DNA from 2 places in the Rhodoplanes sp. SY1 genome. Region 2 is predicted to be linked to the other one. Evidence: predicted binding sites of a transcription regulator. Region 2 holds the regulator's gene; the other holds the start of a gene.
The links. Region 2 encodes HrcA, which represses chaperone genes, less so after heat shock. Its sites were predicted from a motif close to GTTAGCACTCNCNNNNNGNGAGTGCTAAC; they were not measured.

Region 1 (10,311 bases), on a different contig from region 2:
GCGCTGTGCGCGTCGACCTCTCCCCGCTGGGGAGAGGTGAAAAGAGCGCGCCGTTGGTAGCCCGCGCTCCAGCTTGGTGCCTCACCCCCCGTACAGCCAGTTCGGCAGCCACAGCACGATGCCGGGCCAGATGTACATGATCACCATGCACAGGATGACGACGCCCATGTAGGGCATCATCCCGGCGAAGATCTGGTTGATGGTGACGTGCGGCGGCGCCACGCCCTTCAGGTAGAAGGCCGACATGGCGACGGGCGGCGACAGGAAGGCGGCCTGCAGGTTCACGAAGACGAGCACGCCCCACAGGATCGGGTCGATGCCGAAGTGCTTCAGGAGCGGCAGGAAGATCGGCACGAAGATGATGATGATCTCGGTCCATTCCAGCGGCCAGCCGAGAATGAAGATGATCGCCTGCGACAGGATCATGAACTGGGTGGGCGTGAGGTCGAGCGACAGCACCCAGCGCTCCAGCAGCGCCTGACCGCCCAGCACCGCGAACACGGCCGAGAACAGCGCCGAGCCGACGAACAGCCAGCACACCATCGCGGTCGTCTTGGCGGTGAGGAACACCGCCTCCTTGGTGCGCTTCCAGTCGAGCGTGCGGGCGAACAGCGCCAGCAGGAAGGCGCCGAACGAGCCGACCGCCGCCGACTCGGTCGCCGTGGTGATGCCGAGCAGGATGACCAGCAGCACCGTGATGCTGAGCGTGGCGATCGGCAGGACCGAGGAGGTGAGCAGCTTCAGAAGCGAGAAGCGCTCCGCCCCCATGCGCCAGTAGTAGCGGACCAGCATGGCGGCCAGCAGCACGCCGACCACGGCGTAGGTGACGAAGAAGCCGGTGCCCGGCCCGGTGTCGGCCGCGGCCTCGACCGGGGCGGCGCCGCCGAGTGGCTGCAGGCCGAGCGACTCGATCTCCTCGGCCGGCGCGCGATGGATGACGACGTACCACCAGACGAGCCCCATCAGCGCGGCGGCGAGCACGAGCGGCACCAGCGCGATCAGGAAGTTGGCGACGAGCGCGCCGTAGCCGACCGGTGTGCCGTCCTCCCGCTTGACGGCCCGGGCCCGCGCCGGCGAGGCGAGCGCCGACACGAAGGTCTTCAGCACATTGGGCGAGTAGGCCGCGCGCAGTCGGCTCAGCCATTCCGGCACCGGCACCCGGGTCTGGTCCGGCGGCAGCGGCGGGGCGAGCGACGGCTGGATGAGGGCACGGCTGATGATGTAGACGATGTAGAGCGTGGCCAGGAAGAAGCCCGGGAACATCGCGGCGGCGTAGAGCTTCACCACCGACTGGCCGGCGACCGCCGCATAGACGATGATCATCACCGACGGCGGGATGAGAATGCCGAGCGTGCCGCCCGCCGTGATGACGCCGGCGGCGAGCTTGACGTCGTAGCCGGCCCGCAGCATCGGGCCGAAGGCGATGACGCCCATCAGCACCACGACGGCGCCGACCAGGCCCGAGGCGAGTCCCCAGAAGGCGCAGACGATGAGGCTCGCGACCGCCAGCGACGCCGGCACCCGGCTGAACGAGAGCTGCACGCTGTAGAACATCTTGTCGACGAGGGCGCCGCGCTCCATCACGTAGCCCATCAGCACGAAGAGCGGGATGGAGATCAGCACGTCGTTGGTCATCGCGCCGTAGGTGCGCTGGACCATCAGGTCGAAGACGCGGTTGTCCCACCAGAACTGGGTGGGATCGTAAAAAGCGTAGAAGCCGAAGAAGATGCCGAGCCCCATCAGCGTGAAGGCGGTGGGGAAGCCCATCATGATGGCGATCACGATGAGCCCGAGCATCAGGAGCCCGAGGGCGGGATCGCTCATGTGTTCAGGTCTCCCCCCATGCCGCGCTGGCGCGCGGTCTCGTCTATGGCGTGGGCGCGGGCGATCGCCGCCTTGCGGGTGTCCTCGTCGACGTACTCGCTGTTGGCGAGCTGCTCCTCGATCACGTCGAGCTCGGCGACGTCCTTGAGCCGCGGCGGCCACACCCCGGACTTCAGGCAGACCACGCAGCGCAACATTTCGGCGAGCCCCTGAATCAGCACGAGCACGCCGGCGATCGGGATCACGGTCTTGAAGGGATAGACGGGCGGTCCGTCGGCCGTCACGTTCGAGTGCTCGAGGATGCGCCAGGAATCCTGCGCGTAGTGCAGGCCGGCATAGACCAGCGCGCCGATGCCGGGCAGGAAGAACACCACGTAGAGAATCAGGTCGAGCGTCGCCTGGGTCCGCGGCTTGAACGAGCCGTAGAGGAAATCGCCGCGCACATGCGCGTTCTGGGCGAGCGTGTAGGCGCCGCACAGCATGAAGACGGTGCCGTACAGCATGTTGTTGAGATCGAAGATCCAGGCGGTCGGCGCGTTGAAGAGGTAGCGCTTGAACACCTCGATGACCACGACGGTCATCAGCGCGATGATCAGCCAGGCCGCGGTCTTGCCGACGATCGTGCTGATCAGGTCGGCGACGTAGAGCACGCGCTGCACCGGCTTGGCGCGGCGGATCGCCCGGGTGGACTGGAGCATCGACATGGGCGGAAACGCTCGGCGCGGCGGCGATCGGGGCGCATGGCCCGTCCGACGCGCCGCGGACGGGACGTCGTCTGGCCGGAGAAGACGGGCCGGCACCGGCACCGGTGCCGGCGCCGGGGACCGGGAGCGGCCGTCTCGGCGGCACCGCAGCGATCCTCCGACGAACGAGGACCGCTCCGGCGCGAGACCGCCGCCGCGCGGCGGCGGGGATCAGGCGATCAGGTCGGCTGCTTGGCGACCCCGGAGGCGCCGAAATAGTGGTCGAACGCCATCTTGCGGCTCACCACCGTGTCGTTCTCCCATTGCGTGGCGCGCTGGGCGAACTGCCGCTGCGACTCGAGGATCTCCTTGAAGATCGGGTTCTCGCCGGCCTTCTTCTTGACGACCTCGTCGTAGACCTCGAGCTGCTTCTTCAGCACGGCGTCCGGCGTCTTGTAGAAGCGGACCTTGTCCTTCTGCTGCATCTCGACATAGTCCTTGGAGTAGCGGTCGATCGCCTTCCAGGACATGTCGGCCGAGGCGGCCTCGACCGCGTTGGCGATCAGGGCCCGCATCTTCTCGGGCAGCGCCTCGTACTTGGTCTTGTTGAACAGCACCTCGAACTGCTCGGCGTTCTGGTGGTAGCTCTGCAGCATGCAGACCTTGGACACGTCCGGGAAGCCGAGCACCCGGTCCGAGGAGGCGTTGTTGAACTCGGCCGCGTCCAGGAGGCCGCGGTCCATGGCCGAGACGATCTCGCCGCCGGGCAGCGCGTTGACGGCCATGCCGAGGCCCTGGAACACGTCGATCGAGATGCCGACGGTGCGGAACTTCAGGCCCTTCATGTCGTCGACCTTGGCGACCGGCTTCTTGAACCAGCCGAGCGGCTGGGTCGGCATCGGGCCGTAGGGGAACGACACCACGTTGGCGCCGATCGAGTCGTAGAGCTTGGCGAGCAGCTCCTTGCCGCCGCCGTACTTGTGCCAGGCGAGCAGCATGTTGGCGTCCATGCCGAAGCCCGGGCCGGAGCCCCACAGGGCGAGCGCGGTCTGCTTGCCGTAGTGATAGACCATCACGCCGTGGCCGCCGTCGAGCGTGCCCTTCGACACCGCCTCGAGCAGGCCGAAGGCCGGCACCACGGCGCCCGCCGGCAGCACCTCGATCTTCAGGTCGCCACCGGTCATGTCGTTGACCTTCTTGGCGAAGTCGAGGGCGTATTCGTGGAATATGTCCTTCGAGGGCCACGTGCTCTGCCAGCGCATGGTGATCGGGCCGCTCGACTGGGCGACGGCCGGGGCCGCGACCGTGGCGGCGGCGCCGGCGGCGCCGGCGGTCAGCAGGAACTTGCGCCGCGTCGCGGCTTTCGCGGTGGTCGCCTCGACGTGGTCGGGCGACGTGCGGACGGACGGGTGGCGGGAATCCGGGCGGGACATGACTGCGTTTCCTCCAAAAAGTCGTTGGCGAACAGCCTCGTTCTCGGGCCGTCCTTGTCAGGTGTTCTTGGAGCGTGGACCGCTCGTGCTCCGACATGCGGGTGCTGCCGGTTGGGCGGCAGTGTGGCCGGTTCCCGTCGCAACCTCAAGGGCGAAGGTATCGAACTTTAGGCGAAATCCCGGATCCCGATCGTACTGTCGGACCGGCCGCCGGGGCGACCGCGGGGACGTGAAAACGCCCGGTTTCGCCGCGATTGAGGCGGCCGTTCGCCGCCGGTCCCGCCGGCGCGCCGCCGCCACTGGAGCGCCTCGTGTCCCGCCTGACCTCGTCCCTCGCCGTCGTGTGGCGCCTCGCCGCACCTTACTTCCGCTCCGAGGACCGCTGGGCGGGCCGCGGCCTGCTCGCCGCCGTCGTCGCCATCGAGCTCGCCATCGTCGCCATCACGGTGATGATCAACCAATGGAACAACCGCTTCTACAACGCCCTGCAGGAGCGCAGCTGGGACACCTTCGTGTCCGAGCTCCTGTTCTTCTGTGCGCTGGCGGCCGCCTTCATCGTGCTCGCCGTCTATCAGCTCTATCTGAACCAGTGGCTGCAGATCCGCTGGCGGCGCTGGATGACGAGCCGCTATCTGTCGCACTGGCTCGCCGACGCCAACCACTACCGCATGCAGCTCCTCGGCGACTCGGCCGACAATCCGGACCAGCGCATCGCCGAGGACATCAACCAGTTCATCGATCGCGGCCTCACCATCGGGCTCGGGCTCCTCAACGCGGTCGTCACGCTGGTGTCGTTCGTCGCCATCCTGTGGGGCCTGTCGGCGCGGGCACCGCTTCATCTCGGCGGCAGCACGTGGGACATCCCGGGCTATCTGGTCTGGGCCGCCCTCCTGTGGGCGGTCGTCGGCACCACGCTCACCCATCTGATCGGCCGGCCGCTGATCCCGCTGAACTTCCGCCAGCAGCGCTACGAGGCCGATTTCCGCTTCAGCCTGGTGCGGGTGCGCGAGAACGGCGAGCAGATCGCGCTGCTCGGCGGCGAGAGCGCCGAGAAGGCCCGGCTGCTCGATCGCTTCGGCGCCCTGATGGGCAACTGGTTCGCCATCATGACGCGGCAGAAGAAGCTCACCTTCTTCACGGCCGGCTACGGCCAGATCTCGACCGTGTTCCCGTTCGTCGTCGTGTCGCCGGCCTATTTCGCCGGCGTCGTCAATCTCGGCGGGCTGATGCAGACGGCCTCGGCCTTCGGCAGCGTGCAGACGGCGCTGTCCTTCTTCATCACGTCCTACCGGTCGATCGCCGAATGGAAGGCGGTGGTCGACCGGCTCGACGGCTTCGACGCCGCGATCGCGGCGGGCCGAGCCGCGACCCGGACGCCGGAGACGATCGCGGTGACGCCGCGCCCGGAGGCCGGCGGCATCGCGACCGCGGCGCTCGACGTGCGGCTGCCGAACGGGCGGCCGTTGGTGACGGCCGCCGACCTCGATCTGCCGGCCGGGGCGCGCGTGCTGGTCAATGGCCCGTCGGGCTCGGGCAAGTCGACCCTGTTCCGGGCGCTCGCCGGCATCTGGCCGTTCGGCGACGGCGACATCGCGGTGCCGGACGGCAAGACCGTGATGGTCCTGCCGCAGAAGCCGTATCTGCCGGTCGGCCCGCTCGCCGCCGCGGTCGCGTACCCGGCCGAGCCGGAGCGGTTCGCGCGGGAGCGGGTCGCCGAGGTCCTCGTAGCGGTCGGGCTCGGCGGGCTGGTGCCGCGGCTCGACGAGGACGCCCATTGGGCCCGCATGCTGTCGCTCGGCGAGCAGCAGCGTCTCGCCATCGCCCGCGCCATCCTGCACGCGCCCGACTATCTGTTCCTCGACGAGGCGACGGCGTCGCTCGACGAGCCGTCGGAGGCGGCCCTCTATCGGCTGTTGCGCGAAAGACTGCCCGGCACGGCGCTGGTGTCGATCGGCCACCGCTCGACGCTCGACGCCCTGCACGACCGCCGCCTGGTGCTGGAGCGCGACGGCGACGGCCACACGATTCGCGAGCGGGATCTGGCGCCGGCGCAGTGAGGCGGCGGTAGTAACAACTGCGTTCGCGGGGCTCGAAGGCCTCGCCCGCTCCGATGAAGAGCGGCGATGAAAGGCGATGAAAAAAGGGCCGCCTTTCGGCGGCCCTTCGTCGTCTGGTGATCAGGTCTGCCGATCAGGAGCGGCCGATCAGAAGTCCATGCCGCCCATGCCGCCGCCGTGCGGCATCGCCGGGGCCGGCTTGTCCTTCGGCAGCTCGGCGACCATCGCCTCGGTGGTGACCAGCAGGCCGGCGATCGAGGCGGCGTCCTGGAGCGCGGTGCGCACCACCTTGGCCGGATCGATGATGCCGGCCTCGACGAGGTCGACATACTTCTCGGTCTGCGCGTCGAAGCCGAACGTCTCCGACTTGTTCTCGAGGATCTTGCCGACCACGATCGAGCCCTCGACGCCGGCGTTCTCGACGATCTGCCGGATCGGCGCCTCGAGCGCCTTCAGCACGATGTTGATGCCGGCCTGGACGTCGGCATTGTCGTTCTTGATCTTGCCGACCGAGGCCTTGGCGCGCAGCAGCGCGACGCCGCCGCCCGGGACGATGCCTTCCTCGACGGCCGCGCGGGTCGCGTTGAGGGCGTCCTCGACGCGGTCCTTCTTCTCCTTCACCTCGATCTCGGTGGCGCCACCGACGCGGATCACCGCGACGCCGCCGGCGAGCTTCGCCAGACGCTCCTGGAGCTTCTCACGGTCGTAGTCCGAGGTGGTCTCCTCGACCTGCGCCTTGATCTGACCGACGCGCGCCTCGATGTCGGCCTTCTTGCCGGCGCCGTCGACGATCGTGGTCTTCTCCTTCTCGATCAGGACCTTCTTGGCCCGGCCGAGCATCTGCACCGTGACGTTCTCGAGCTTGATGCCGAGGTCTTCGGAGATCACCTGGCCGCCGGTGAGGATCGCGATGTCCTCGAGCATCGCCTTGCGGCGATCACCGAAGCCCGGCGCCTTCACGGCCGCGACCTTGAGGCCGCCGCGCAGCTTGTTGACGACGAGCGTGGCCAGCGCCTCGCCCTCGACGTCCTCGGCGATGATGACGAGCGGCTTGCCCGACTGCACCACGGCCTCGAGCACCGGCAGCATGGCCTGCAGGCCCGACAGCTTCTTCTCGTGCAGGAGGATGTAGGCGTCCTCGAGGTCGGCCGTCATCTTCTCGGCATTGGTGATGAAGTACGGCGAGAGGTAGCCGCGGTCGAACTGCATGCCCTCGACGACCTCGAGCTCGGTCTCGAGCGCCTTGGCCTCCTCGACCGTGATGACGCCCTCGTTGCCGACCTTCTGCATGGCGCCGGCGATCATCTCGCCCACGCCCTTGTCGCCGTTGGCCGAGATGGTGCCGACCTGCGCGACCTCGGCCGACGAGCCGACCTTCTTGGCGCGCTTCTCGATGTCCTTCACGACCGCCTGCACGGCGATCTCGATGCCGCGCTTCAGGTCCATCGGGTTCATGCCGGCCGCGACCGACTTGGCACCCTCGCGGACGATCGCCTGGGCGAGCACCGTGGCCGTGGTGGTGCCGTCACCGGCGAGGTCGTTGGTCTTCGAGGCCACTTCGCGCACCATCTGGGCGCCCATGTTCTCGAACTTGTCCTCGAGCTCGATCTCCTTCGCCACCGTCACACCGTCCTTGGTGATGCGCGGGGCGCCAAAGCTCTTCTCGATGACGACGTTGCGGCCCTTCGGGCCGAGCGTCACCTTCACGGCGTTGGCGAGCAGGTCGACGCCGCGCAGCATCTTGTCGCGCGCGTCGGTGGAAAAGCGGACGTCCTTGGCAGCCATGTCGATTGCTCCGAATTGGGGTCAGTCGGGGGAACGCCGGGCCGTGGGGGCAGCGCGCTCGCGCGCCCCGCGCGGCCGGCGGGAAGGCGTGGTGATCAGCCGATCACGCCCATGATGTCGGACTCCTTCATGATCAGGAGGTCCTCGCCGTCGAGCTTCACCTCGGTGCCCGACCACTTGCCGAACAGGACGCGGTCGCCGACCTTGAGGTCGAGCGGGACCAGCTTGCCGGCCTCGTCGCGGCCGCCCGGGCCGACGGCGATGATCTCGCCCTGGCTCGGCTTCTCCTTGGCGGTGTCCGGGATGATGATGCCGCCGGCGGTCTTCTCTTCGGCCTCGATGCGCTTCACGACGACGCGATCGTGCAGCGGGCGGAACGTGGTCTTCGCCATGGACTGTCTATCCTCGTCGCCACCTCGGGTGGCTGGGGTTTCGTTGGCAAACTCGGGATTGTCGGCTGGCACTCCGGTGTCGCGAGTGCCAGACCCGGCCCGGAGATAGGGAGGCGGCTCCGGGCTGTCAAGGCGCCGGCCGGAACCAAACCGAGGCCGGGGCGTTGCGGCTGCCGGCGCGGTTAATGCGCCGGGCCGGTCGCGAGACGGCGACCGGCGGGCCCGCGAGGGCGCAGGCGTCGTCTTAGCCGGGCCGCCGCGGGCAGGCAACCCGCGGACGACTTGCCCGCGGATCGGTCACTCGACGATGACCTGATGGGACGAGCGCGCAGGATGGTCCTGCGGCACCAGCGTATCCGGGTCGCTCACCCGCACCGGCTCGGGCAGTGGAAGCGGCTCGATCTCGACGGTCGGCGAAAAACTCAACCCGATCGGGCGAGTGAGAGAACGCCCGCCGCGGGGGGGCGACGCGCACCATCAGACCGGCCCGGAAACCACTGCCCCGGATACGGCCGTGGAAGGCGTTCTTCGGAACGGCCGGGATCGGTGCGACAGGGCGGCCGAGCGAGAAAGAAAAAAGGCCGCGGCGGAGCCGCGGCCTTCGCGCGTCGGGGACCGGCCCCGACGGGGGTGCTCGTCGATCCGGTTACCGGCTGCCGGACCCCGAGCCGCCCGTATCCGATCCGGACATCCCGGAGCCGCCCGTCCCGGAGCCGCTCGCGCCCGAGCCGCTCGCGTCCGAACCGCTCGCGCCCGAGCCGGACGCATCGGACCCGGAGGCGCCGCCGCTCATCCCCGAGCCGCTCTCCCCGGAGGTGCCGCTCTGGCCGCCCTGCGAGGTCGGACCGCCGCCCGTCGACGAGCCGCCCGCCCCGGTGGTGCCCATCGACTGGCCCTGCCCGGCATCGCCGCCGAACTCGGCCATGTCGAGGCCGAGATCCGACAGCGCGCGCCGGTCGAGCTGGTCGTCGGCGGACGCATAGCCCTTGTCGCGCTTGAAGTTCTGCAGCGCCGAGCGGGTGTCCGGCCCCCACACGCCGTCGACCTCGCCGGAGCTGAAGCCCTTGTCGTTCAGCGCCTGCTGGAGGCGGCTGATCTGGTCCTTGCTGAGCCCGTCGACCGAGATCGGCTGCCGCTCGGCGGTCTGCCCGGCGCCGTCCATCGACGACTGCCGGCCGGAATCGTGCGCGCTCCCCTTGTCGCTCGAGCCCGACCCCTTGCCGCTCTGCTGGCCCTGTTGCCATTGGCCGGACGGCTGCTGGCCCTGCTGACCCTGCGAGGGCTGCTGCGCATAGGCCGGCAGCGACAGGGCGAGGACGGTCGTCGCGAGAAGAATGCGTTTCATCGAGGTCTCCCGGAGGTGTTCTGGTTGGGTTCGGTCCCGACACCGGGCCCGGCCGGCGTCATCCGTGCGCGAGGCGCGGAACCGACACCGGGCCAACCGGCGGCGGGCGACATCGTTCTGCTCACCTCGTCGATCTCGGCCGATGTCGCCGGCGACCATCCCGCCGCCGGACCGAGCTTGGTTCTCCGCCACCGGAGCCGGACGCCGATCGGAGCCGACGGCGGTCATCGAAACGCCCATCTCGGGCCGTCATGGTGAGGGCGTTCTTCCGCGAACCCGACGCTCGCGGGCGCGCCGGCACGGCCGGTCGGCGACGGCGGCGGAGGTATGAATCACACTTGCGTCAAGCCCTTCCGCCGATCAGAGTGGGGCATCGATGTCGGAGATCGTCATGCTGGGTTCGTTCCGGGGCGCCGCGCGCGTATTGACGGCCGCCGCCGCGCTGACGTCGCTCGCGGGCTGCGCGAGCACGCTGCCGTCGTTCTCGGGCGGCGGGTCGGCGCCGGAGCCCGGCCCCGCCCCGGTGGCGGCGGCGCCGCCGTCCAGCATCCGGCCGGACGAGATCGTCGGCCGCTGGGGCATCGCCGCCTATCACCGGCCCGAGGACCGCGCCCGTACCGAGGCGGCGGCGCGCGGCCAGTGCAAGCTGCCCTTCGTCATCAATCGCTCCTCGACCGGCGTGTCGATGCTCGGCCACGACAGCCCGCAGGTGCAGGACATGCTGCTCAAGGCGGGACCGGACGGGAAGAGCTATATCGGCCCGAGCCCGGCCGCCCCCGATGCCGACGACCG
Region 2 (10,311 bases):
CACGGCGGTCAGGTCCGGGGTCCGGCCCTCCGGCCCGCGGGACTCGGTCACGCGGGATCCGGGCGTCGTCAGGGTGGCGCTCATCGGCGACATGCCTTTGTCATGACACCTTCCTAGCATGCCGGAAGGTCCGCTGCGAAGCGGGCCATCGCGTCGTCGTCGCGGGGCAGACTGGCGTTTCGGTCGGATCGGCCCCGCACGATCCGATCGGACCGGCTCGGTCGGACCGCCTCGATCGGACCGCTTCGGTCGAGCCGTCCCCGCCGAGCCGACCCGTCGTCCGCTCTCCAGTCCAGCCACCCGGCCACATTCGTCGGTCCCGGAGGTCGCCATGACGCCGAAGCAGCGCCTGCCCCGCCGGTTTCCGGTCGGCACCCGCCTGGTCGTCGAAGGCGAGCCGGATCGGCACGGCACGCTGCGGGTGGTGTCACGTTATCTGGTGATGCCGAACGGCCGGCGCTACGACCTCGGGTCGAACGCCGCGTCGCCGGACGGTCCGATGCCGAACACGCCGGTGGCCGGCGGGCCGCGCCGCCGCCGCGCCCCGACCGCCCCGGCCTGAGGCGCGCACCCGCGGCGCCGCGACGCATCTCGGCCTGCCCGAACCGCGCCGCATTGCGCTGACATCTGTTCCCGACCCGGGCGGCGGCCGCCGCGCCGGACGAGGGAAGCGCCATGATCCGAGAGCGTCGTCTGCGTGCGCAAGGTCCGTGCGAGCATCGGGCGCGAGAGCGTGGCTCGCGCACCGCCCGCGCCGCCGCGCTGGGCCTCGCGCTGGCCTCGCTGGTCGTGCTCGCCGGCCCGCTGACGACGACGGCCCGGGCCGCCGATCCGGTCTATCCGCCCGGCCTCAAGCTCGGCCTCGTCCCCACCGGCAGCCTCAAGGCGAGCGAGAAGTTTCCAGGCTTCGAGGACGACGACACCGGCGCCTCGGTGCTGATGCTGGAGGTGACGGGCCAGAGCCTCGCCGACACGGCCAAGCAGATCTCCCGCGACCGCATCAAGAAGCAGGGCATCGTCGAGGAGACGCGCGAGAGCTTCCCGGCCGGCGGCGAGGGCACCCTGGTGGCCGGTCGCCAGGAGGCGGACGGCAAGAAGGTCCGCAAGTGGATCCTGGTGGCGCCGGCCGGCGAGGCCGCCGCCCTGGTCGTCGTCCAGGTGCCGGAGGACGCCGCCAAGACCTATCCGGACGCGGCGGTGCGCAGCATGCTGGCGTCGGTCGCGCGGCGCGACGCGGTGCCGATCGAGGAGCAGCTGAGCCTGCTGCCGATCCGGATCGACGAGCTCTCCGGCATGCGGCCGGTGCGGGTCATCGGCGGCGCCGGCGCGGTGCTGACCGAGGGGCCGAAGGACACGCTGGACGCCACCGAGCAGCCCATGATGCTGGTCTCGGTCGGCCGCGGCGGGCCGGAGGAGACGGCGGCGCGCGACACCTTCGCCCGCAACCTGCTGGCCGGCTTCGGCGGCTACAAGGATCTGCGGGTGGTCAACGCCGAGATGCTGCGGCTCGGCGGCGGCAGCGCCAACACCCACCAGGTGATGGCGGAGGGCAAGGATCCGAAGACCGACGCGACGATCAAGCTCGTTCAGTGGATCCGTTTCGGCTCCGGCGCCTATCTGCGCATCCTCGGGGTCGCCCGCGACGACGCCTGGTCGAACGCCTTCCCGCGCTTCCGTGCCGTGCGCGACGGGGTCAATCCGCGCGGCTGAGGCCGGGCCAGCCGCGCCGGCGCGCGGCGCCGAGCCGAGCGACGTTCGGCGCCGTGGGGCGAAACGTCCGTCCGATCAGGTCGTGGTGCCGCCGGGCGGGAGACCCTCGCCGGCGGCCGGGGCCGTCGCTTCGCCGGCCGCCCCGCCGGGGGCGACCTTCGGGCCGCCCTTCGACACGCCGACCAAGGCGGGGCGCAGCACCCGCTCGCCGATCATGTAGCCGGCCTGGACGACCTGGACGACGGTGCCGTTCGGGGTCGTCTGATCCGGAATCTCGAACATCGCCTGGTGAACGTTGGGGTCGAACTTCTGGCCCTGCGGGTCGAACTTCTTCACCCCGTTGCGCTCGAAAGCCTTCAGGAGCTCGCGCTCGGTCAGCTCGACGCCTTCGAGGAAGCTCTTCACCGGCGCCGGCAGCGTGTCGCGGCTCTCGGCGCTCACCGCCTCCAGGGCGCGGCGGAGATTGTCGGCGACGGCGAGCATGTCGCGGGCGAAGCCCGAGATGCCGTAGGTGCGGGCGTCGGCGACCTCGCGCTCGGTGCGCCGGCGCAGATTCTCCATCTCGGCCAGCGTGCGCAGCAGCCGGTCCTTGTGCTCGGCGGCCTCCTTGGCGAGCGCCGCGACGTCCACGCCCGGGTTTTGCCCGGCGGCGGGATCCTGACCCGAGGGGTTTTGCCCCGAAGGATTTTGCCCGGCAGGATTTTGCGGGCCGGCCGCGGCCTCGGCCTTCGCCGCCGTCGCGGCATAGGCGGCACTGGCCGCAGCGGTCTCCGGGGCGCTCGCGCTCGTCGCCTCGTGGGCGGGCGCGGCGCCGGCCTTGTCGTCGGTCATGGCGATCCGTCCGTCTGTACGTTGATCCGGTTTCGCCCCCGCATATCGGGCCGCCGCGCGGGGAAATCAAGGATTTCGGCCGCGGGCCGGGCCGGCCGCGCGGGAGGCGCACCGCCGGCGGGGGCTCACCCCCCGAGCATCCGGCCGATCACGCGGGCCGTGTAGTCGACCATCGGGACGACGCGGGCGTAGTTGAGGCGGGTCGGGCCGATCACGCCGATGACGCCGACGATGCGGCCGGTGCTGTCGCGGTAGGGCGCGATGATGGTCGACGAGCCCGACAGCGAGAACAGCTTGTTCTCCGAGCCGATGAAGATGCGCACGCCCTCCGCCGATTCGGCCCGGCCGAGCAGGTCGACGAGGCCGCGCTGGGTCTCCAGCTCGTCGAACAGCTGGCGCACCCGCTCGAGGTCCTCCAGCGCGTGCAGGTCCTCCAGGAGATGCGCGTGGCCGCGCACGATCAGCTTGCGGTCGTCGCCGTCGCCGCCCGACCAGCTGGCGAGCCCGGCCGCGACGATCTTTTGCGTGAGCGCGTCGAGCTCGGCCTTGCCGGCGGCGAGCGCCTGCTCGAGCGCCGTGCGGGCGTCCAGAAGCGTCTGGCCGCGGATGTGGCGGTTGAGAAAGTTGGTCGCCTCGACCAGGGCGGAGCTCGGCAGGCCGGGCGGCAGGTCGAGGATGCGGTTCTCCACCTGGCCGTCCTCGGCGACCAGCACCACCAGCGCCCGGGTCGGCTCCAGCCGGACGAACTCGATGTGCTTGAGGCGGGCGTTCGCCTTGGTGGTGAGCACCACGCCGGCGGCCCGGGTGAGGCCCGACAGCATGGTCGAGGCCTCGGTGAGCACGCCCTCCATGGAGCGGCCGGCGCCCGCCACCTGGGCCTCGATCGAGCGGCGCTCGTCCTCCGGCAGGTCGCCGACCTGCATCAGCGCGTCGACGAAGAAGCGCAGCCCGAACTCGGTCGGCAGCCGGCCGGCCGAGGTGTGCGGGGCGTAGATGAGGCCCGCCTGCTCCAGGTCCTGCATGACGTTGCGCACCGAGGCGGGCGACAGCGTCATCGGGATCAGCCGCGCGAGGTTGCGCGATCCCACCGGCTCGCCGGTGGCGAGATAGCTGTCGACGATCCCGCGAAAGATCTCGCGGGAGCGCTCGTTGAGCTGGACGAGGCTGGGGCTGGCGCCGATCGGAAGGTCCTGGGACACGGGGCTTGGCTCGGGCTCGCGCGGGACTGACGGGTTCGGCCTCCAGATTTGTCCCTCGGCCCGGGGGAGCGCAAGCCGCCGGGCGATCGCGACCGGGGACCGCGGACAGCCGGCCCTTGCCGCCCGGGGTCCGGCGACCTAAAAGCGAGCCGCGATCGTTTCGCCCGCGGCGCCGCCGCGCGGCCGATCGCGCCATGCCCACAGCGACCCGTCCCCGGCGACCTCGCCGTCCGTTCCGTCGCTTCGCCCGAGGAGCCGTCCATGCGTCCGAGCCACCGCCAGCCCGACGAGCTGCGTGCCGTCTCGCTCGAACGCGCCGTGGTGAAGTATGCCGAGGGCTCCTGCTTCGTGAAGTTCGGCGACACCCATGTGCTGGTCACCGCCACCCTGGAGGACCGCCTGCCGCCGTGGCTCAAGGGCCAGGCGCGCGGCTGGGTGACGGCCGAGTACGGCATGCTGCCGCGCGCCACCTCGGAGCGCACCCGGCGCGAATCCGCGGCCGGCAAGCAGTCGGGCCGCACCGTCGAGATCCAGCGGCTGATCGGCCGCTCGCTGCGCGCCGTCCTCGACCTCGAGGCGCTCGGCGAGCGCCAGATCACGGTCGACTGCGACGTCATCCAGGCCGACGGCGGCACCCGCACGGCCTCGATCACGGGCGCCTGGGTGGCCCTGCACGACTGCCTCGCCTGGATGAAGGCGCGCGACATGCTGCGCGGCGAGGTCTTGCGCGATCACGTCGCGGCGGTGTCGTGCGGCGTCCACAACGGCCTCGCCGTGCTCGACCTCGACTATGCCGAGGACTCGCAGGCCGACACCGACGCCAACTTCGTGCTGACCGGCAACGGCGGCATCGTCGAGATCCAGGGCACGGCAGAGCGCGAGCCGTTCAGCGAGGCCCAGTTCCTCAGCCTGCTGGCGCTCGCCCGCAAGGGCGTCGGCCGGCTGGTCGAGCTGCAGAAAATGGCGGTGATGTGAGATCGGATCGGGCGGATATCCGGGTCGGTCATTCCGGGGCGGCGCACCGCGCCGAACCCGGAATCCAGCCGCGGATTCGGTGCTCCTGGCTGGATTCCGGGTTCGCACCTTCGGTGCGCCCCGGAATGACGCCGAACAGATCGCCGGGCGTCCGATGAGCGAGACGGCGCATCGTGTGCTGACCGGCCGGCTGGTCGTCGCGACCCATAATGCCGGCAAGCTGCGCGAGATGCGCGAGCTCTTGGCACCCTACGGCATCGAGGCCGTGTCGGCCGGCGAGCTCGGCCTGCCGGAGCCCGACGAGACCGGCACGACCTTCGTCGAGAACGCCCACATCAAGGCGGCGGCGGCAGCCCACGCGACCGGCCTGCCGGCCTTCTCGGACGACTCCGGACTCGTGGTCGACGCGCTCGACGGGGCGCCCGGCATCCACTCGGCCCGCTGGGCCGGCCCGGACAAGGACTTTCCCCGGGCGATGGCCGACATCCACGCGAAGCTCGTCGAGCGCGGCGCGACGGCGCCCGCGCAGCGCCGCGCCCATTTCGTCTCCGCCCTGTGCCTCGCCTGGCCGGACGGCCACCGCGAGGATTTTCTCGCGCGTGTCGACGGCGTGCTGGTGTGGCCGCCGCGCGGAACCCTCGGCTTCGGCTACGATCCGATGTTCCTGCCCAACGGCCACGATCGAACCTTCGGCGAGATGCCGGCCGAGGAGAAGCATGGCCTGCCGCCCATCGGAAAAGGCCTCTCGCATCGGGCCCGCGCCTTCGTGATGCTGGCGGAGGCGTGCCTTGAGCGACGCTGACCTCATGGAGCGCGCCGTGCTGGATCGCGTGACCGAGCCCCGCGAGGACGTGCCCTTCGGGGTCTACGTCCATTGGCCGTTCTGCCTGTCGAAGTGCCCGTATTGCGACTTCAACAGCCATGTCCGCCATGTCGCCGTGGAGCAGGACCGCTTCGCCCGCGCCTTCGCGACCGAGATCGCCACCACGGCGGAGCGGATCGGGCGCCGCACCGTGTCGACCATCTTCTTCGGCGGCGGCACGCCCTCGCTGATGAAGCCGGAGACGGTCGGCGCCGTGCTCGACGCCATCGCGAGGCACTGGACCGTGGCGCCGAACGCCGAGATCTCGCTCGAGGCCAACCCGACCTCGGTCGAGGCGGAGCGGTTCCGCGGGTTTCGCACGGCGGGAGTGAACCGGGTTTCACTTGGCGTCCAAGCATTGGACGATGATTCGCTAAAGGCGCTGGGCCGGCTTCACACGGCCGCAGAAGCCATGGCGGCGGTCGGCACGGCGCGAAAAATCTTCGACCGCTACTCGTTCGATCTGATCTATGCCCGCCCGGGCCAGGGCGTGGCGGCGTGGGCGTCCGAGCTGCGCCGCGCCATCGCCGAGGCGGCCGAGCATCTGTCGCTCTACCAGCTCACCATCGAGCCCGACACGCCGTTCGAGGCGCTGGAGCGGGCCGGCAAGCTCGCCGTGCCGGGCGACACGGTGGCGCGGCATCTGTTCGACATCACCCAGGAGGTCTGTGCCGCGGCCGGCCTGCCGGCCTACGAGGTGTCGAACCACGCCCGCCCGGGGGCCGAGTGCCGGCACAACCTCGTCTACTGGCGCTACGGCGAATATGCCGGCATCGGCCCGGGCGCCCATGGCCGCCTGCTCGACGCCGCCGGCGGCCGCTTCGCCACGGCGACCGAGAAGCGCCCCGAGGCGTGGCTGGCCAATGTCGAGGACCACGGGCACGGCTTGGTGGTCGACGAGGCGGTGACGCGGCCCGAGCAGGCCGACGAGTTCCTGCTGATGGGGCTGCGGCTCACCGAAGGCATCGACCCGAAGCGGTTCGAAAAGATCGCCGGCCGCCCGCTCGACCCGGCCCGCATCGCCGACCTCATGTCCTACGGCTTCGTCGAGACGATGCCGAACGGCCGGCTGCGCGTCACCCGCTCCGGCTTCCCGGTGCTCGACGCCGTGGTGGCGGATCTCGCGGCCTAGACGCGCGCCGGCGCCGGCTGCCGCGCCTCCTATGGCGACTTTCCGACCCTATCCCCCGCTGCGTCCGGCCCTTGACGGTCGATGGTTAATCGCGCCTTAACCTCGCCCCCTCTAAGCTTCACCCCGACGTGGCTGCGCCGTCCGGCGCGCCCGCCCACGAGCCGCACGATCCGATGTCCATGACCTCCGCCGCCAGTGCGCCCTCGGCCTCGCCCGCGAGGCCGCCCGAAACCCGCTCGCCCTTCGTGCGGCTCACCGAGCTGCTCGCGGGCGTCGTGCCGGCGCAGGCGCCCATCAACCTGTCGATCGGCGAGCCGCAGCATCCGATCCCGCCCTTCGTGAAGGACGCGCTCGTCGCCGATCTCGCCTCGCTCGGCCGCTACCCGGCCGGCAAGGGCACGGATTCTTTCCGCGAGGCCGCCGCCGGCTGGCTGACGCGCCGCTACGGCCTGCCGCGCGCCGTCGACGCGGCGAGCGAGGTGCTGGTCCTGTGCGGCACGCGGGAGGGCCTGTTTCTCGGCGCCATCGCGGCGAAGCGCTGGGTCGAGGCGCGGCGCGGCCCGCTGCCCGGCAAGCCCGCCATCCTGGTGCCGAACCCGTTCTACGCCGCCTATCCGGCCGGCGGCACGGCGGCCGACTGCGACGTCGTCTACATGCCGGCCTGGAAGCAGAACGGCTTCCTGCCCGACCTCGACGCGCTCGACGACGCGCTGCTCGCCCGCACCGTGGCACTCTACATCGCCTCGCCGGCCAACCCGCAGGGCGCCGTCGCCGATCTCGACTACCTGGCCCGCCTGCTGGCGCTCGCCCGCAAGCACGGTTTTCTCGTCTTCGCCGACGAGTGCTACTCGGAGATATATACGCGCGACGCACCGCCCGGGATTCTCCAGGCGGCCGGTGCCGACTTCTCCAACGCGGTGGTGTTCCAGTCGCTGTCGAAGCGCTCGAACCTGCCCGGCCTGCGCGTCGGCTTCGCGGCCGGCGACGCGGCGTTCCTGCAAAAGTTCCTCGATCTGCGCAACGTCGCGGCCCCGCAGGTGCCGGGCGTCGCCCAGGCCGTGGCCGCCGCTGCCTACGCGGACGAGGACCATGTGGAAGAGAACCGCCGGCTCTACGCGCGAAAATTCGACCTCGCCGACCAGATCGTCGGCGATCGCTGGGGCTATGTGCGCCCCGCCGGCGGCTTCTATCTGTGGCTCGACGTCGCCGCGCTCGGCGGCAGCGAGGCCGTGACGCTGAAGCTGTGGCGGGACGCCGGCGTGCGCGTGCTGCCGGGCCGCTACATCGCGCGCGACCAGGCCGACGGGTCCAATCCGGGGGCCGACTACATCCGGCTCGCGATGGTTCAGAACGAGGAGACCACGGCCGAGGCGCTGCACCGCCTCGTCGCCGTGCTGGGCTGAGCTCGGGATTTTGAGACACGGCGGCCGCATTCCGCGGCCGCCCGGGCAGACACGGGGACGCAATGCCCGCACTGCAGCGCCGAGTCGGAGCGGCGACCCTGCTGCCGGACGAGCTCCGGGTGGGGCTGGAGCGGCGCGTCCGCCAGCTCGTCGGGCTCGTGCTGGTCGGCCTCGCCATGCTGTGCACGGCGGCGCTCGTCACCTGGTCGGTGAAGGATCCGAGCCTCAGCCACGCCACAGCGGCGCCGGTGCGGAATCTGCTCGGCGCCCCCGGCGCCATCGCGGCCGACCTGTTCATGCAGCTGTTCGGCCTCGCCACCCTGGCGCTGGTCGGCCCCGTCGCCGCCTGGGGCTGGCGGCTCGCCCATCTGCGCCGGTTCGATCGCGAGCGGTGGCGGGTGCTCGCCTGGGCGCTCGGCGCGCCGCTCGCCGCCGGCTTCATCGCCTGCCTGCCGCGCAGCGCCGCCTGGCCGCTGCCGAGCGGGCTCGGCGGCGTCATCGGCGATTTTCTGGTGCGCGGCCCGGCGTCGCTGCTGCCGTCCGGCACCGGCACCACGGTCCTGGCCGCGCTCTACGGCACGCTCGCGATCGCGGCGCTGCTGTTCGCCAGCGGCGTCGGTTTCGCCGAGGCCGATCCCGACGCGCCGGTCGCCAAGGCCAAGCCGGCCCCGAAGAAGGCCGCCCCGCCGCCGCCGCCGGCCGCCGACCCCGAGACGGACGATGACGACGACTCCGGGCGCGACCGCGCCTCGATCTCGCTCGGCTTCGTGGTCCATTCGCTGCTCAGCCTGAAGGCGCGGGCGCTGCGGCTCGCCCGCCACGGCGTCCTGGCCGGCATCGCGCTGGCGAAGACGACGCGCGCGCCCGACATCGACCACCGCACCTTCGAGCGCCGCGAGCCGCGTTTCGACGGCGACACCGGCGAGGTCGCCGAGCGGCGCGCCTACGACGAGACGCCGCCCTTCGACGCGGCCGACGCGCCGGAGGCCGAGGACGAGATCGAGGAGGAGCCGGCGCCCAAGCGCGCGGCCAAGAAGCTGCCGCCGCCCAAGAAGCCGCCCGCCAAGGCGAAGGCGAGCGAGTACGAGCTGCCCTCCGTCAACCTGCTCGCCGCCCCGAAGGCGTCGGACCGCCACGCCCCGTCGATGGACCTGATCAAGGCCAATGAGGCGTCGCTGCAGACCGTGCTGGGCGATTTCGGCGTGCGCGGCGAGATTCTCGACGCGCATCCAGGCCCGGTGGTGACGCTGTACGAGCTGGAGCCGGCGCCCGGCATCAAATCGTCGCGGGTGATCGGGCTCGCCGACGACATCGCCCGCTCGATGAGCGCCGTGTCGGCGCGCGTCGCCGTGGTGCCGGGCCGCAACGTGATCGGCATCGAGCTGCCCAACGCGACGCGCGAGAAGATCTATCTGCGCGAGATGCTGGCCGCCGAGCAGTATCACGACTCCTCGGCCAAGCTGCCGCTCTGCCTCGGCAAGACGATCGGCGGCGATCCCGTCATCGTCGACCTCGCCCGCATGCCGCATCTGCTGATCGCCGGCACCACCGGCTCGGGCAAGTCGGTCGCCGTCAACACCATGATTCTCAGCCTCCTGTACCGGCTGCGGCCGGACCAGTGCCGGCTGATCATGGTCGATCCCAAGATGCTCGAATTGTCCGTCTACGACGGCATTCCGCATCTCCTCACGCCCGTCGTCACCGACCCGAAGAAGGCCGTGGTCGCGCTGAAATGGGCGGTGCGCGAGATGGAGAGCCGCTACAAGAAGCTCTCCAAGGTGGGCGTGCGCAACATCGACGGCTACAACGCCCGCCTCCAGGAGGCGAAGGCCAAGGGCGAGCGCCTGTCGCGCACCGTGCACACCGGCTACGACAAGGAGACCGGCACGGCCATCTACGAGACCGAGGAGCTCGATCTCGAGCCGCTGCCCTACATCGTCGTCGTGGTCGACGAGATGGCCGACCTGATGATGGTCGCCGGCAAGGACATCGAGGGCGCCGTGCAGCGCCTCGCCCAGATGGCGCGCGCCGCCGGCATCCACGTCATCATCGCGACGCAGCGTCCCTCGGTCGACGTCATCACCGGCACCATCAAGGCGAACTTCCCGACCCGCATCTCCTTCCAGGTGACGTCCAAGATCGACAGCCGCACCATCCTGGGCGAGCAGGGCGCCGAGCAGCTGCTCGGCCAAGGCGACA

Region 1: groES (co-chaperone GroES) is a predicted target of HrcA. The motif match lies at 8,239-8,267, and genes of this name have one in related genera.

Annotation. Positions count from the first base shown of each region.
Region 1 covers NZ_JBEOMB010000059.1:64,693-75,003, forward strand. Annotated here, with positions in the region: gene ABTU92_RS16215 (TRAP transporter large permease subunit) at 82-1,824, opposite strand; gene ABTU92_RS16220 (TRAP transporter small permease subunit) at 1,821-2,522, opposite strand; gene ABTU92_RS16225 (TRAP transporter substrate-binding protein) at 2,747-3,940, opposite strand; gene ABTU92_RS16230 (ABC transporter ATP-binding protein/permease) at 4,252-5,997, shown strand; gene groL (chaperonin GroEL) at 6,145-7,782, opposite strand; gene groES (co-chaperone GroES) at 7,878-8,174, opposite strand; gene ABTU92_RS16245 (hypothetical protein) at 8,472-8,600, opposite strand; gene ABTU92_RS16250 (peptidoglycan-binding domain-containing protein) at 8,821-9,519, opposite strand; gene ABTU92_RS16255 (hypothetical protein) at 9,911-10,311, shown strand, end outside.
Region 2 covers NZ_JBEOMB010000047.1:80,781-91,091, forward strand. Annotated here, with positions in the region: gene ABTU92_RS13495 (hypothetical protein) at 332-562, shown strand; gene ABTU92_RS13500 (hypothetical protein) at 676-1,710, shown strand; gene grpE (nucleotide exchange factor GrpE) at 1,786-2,541, opposite strand; gene hrcA (heat-inducible transcriptional repressor HrcA) at 2,667-3,740, opposite strand; gene rph (ribonuclease PH) at 4,002-4,715, shown strand; gene rdgB (RdgB/HAM1 family non-canonical purine NTP pyrophosphatase) at 4,870-5,517, shown strand; gene hemW (radical SAM family heme chaperone HemW) at 5,522-6,709, shown strand; gene ABTU92_RS13530 (aminotransferase class I/II-fold pyridoxal phosphate-dependent enzyme) at 6,883-8,112, shown strand; gene ABTU92_RS13535 (DNA translocase FtsK) at 8,175-10,311, shown strand, end outside.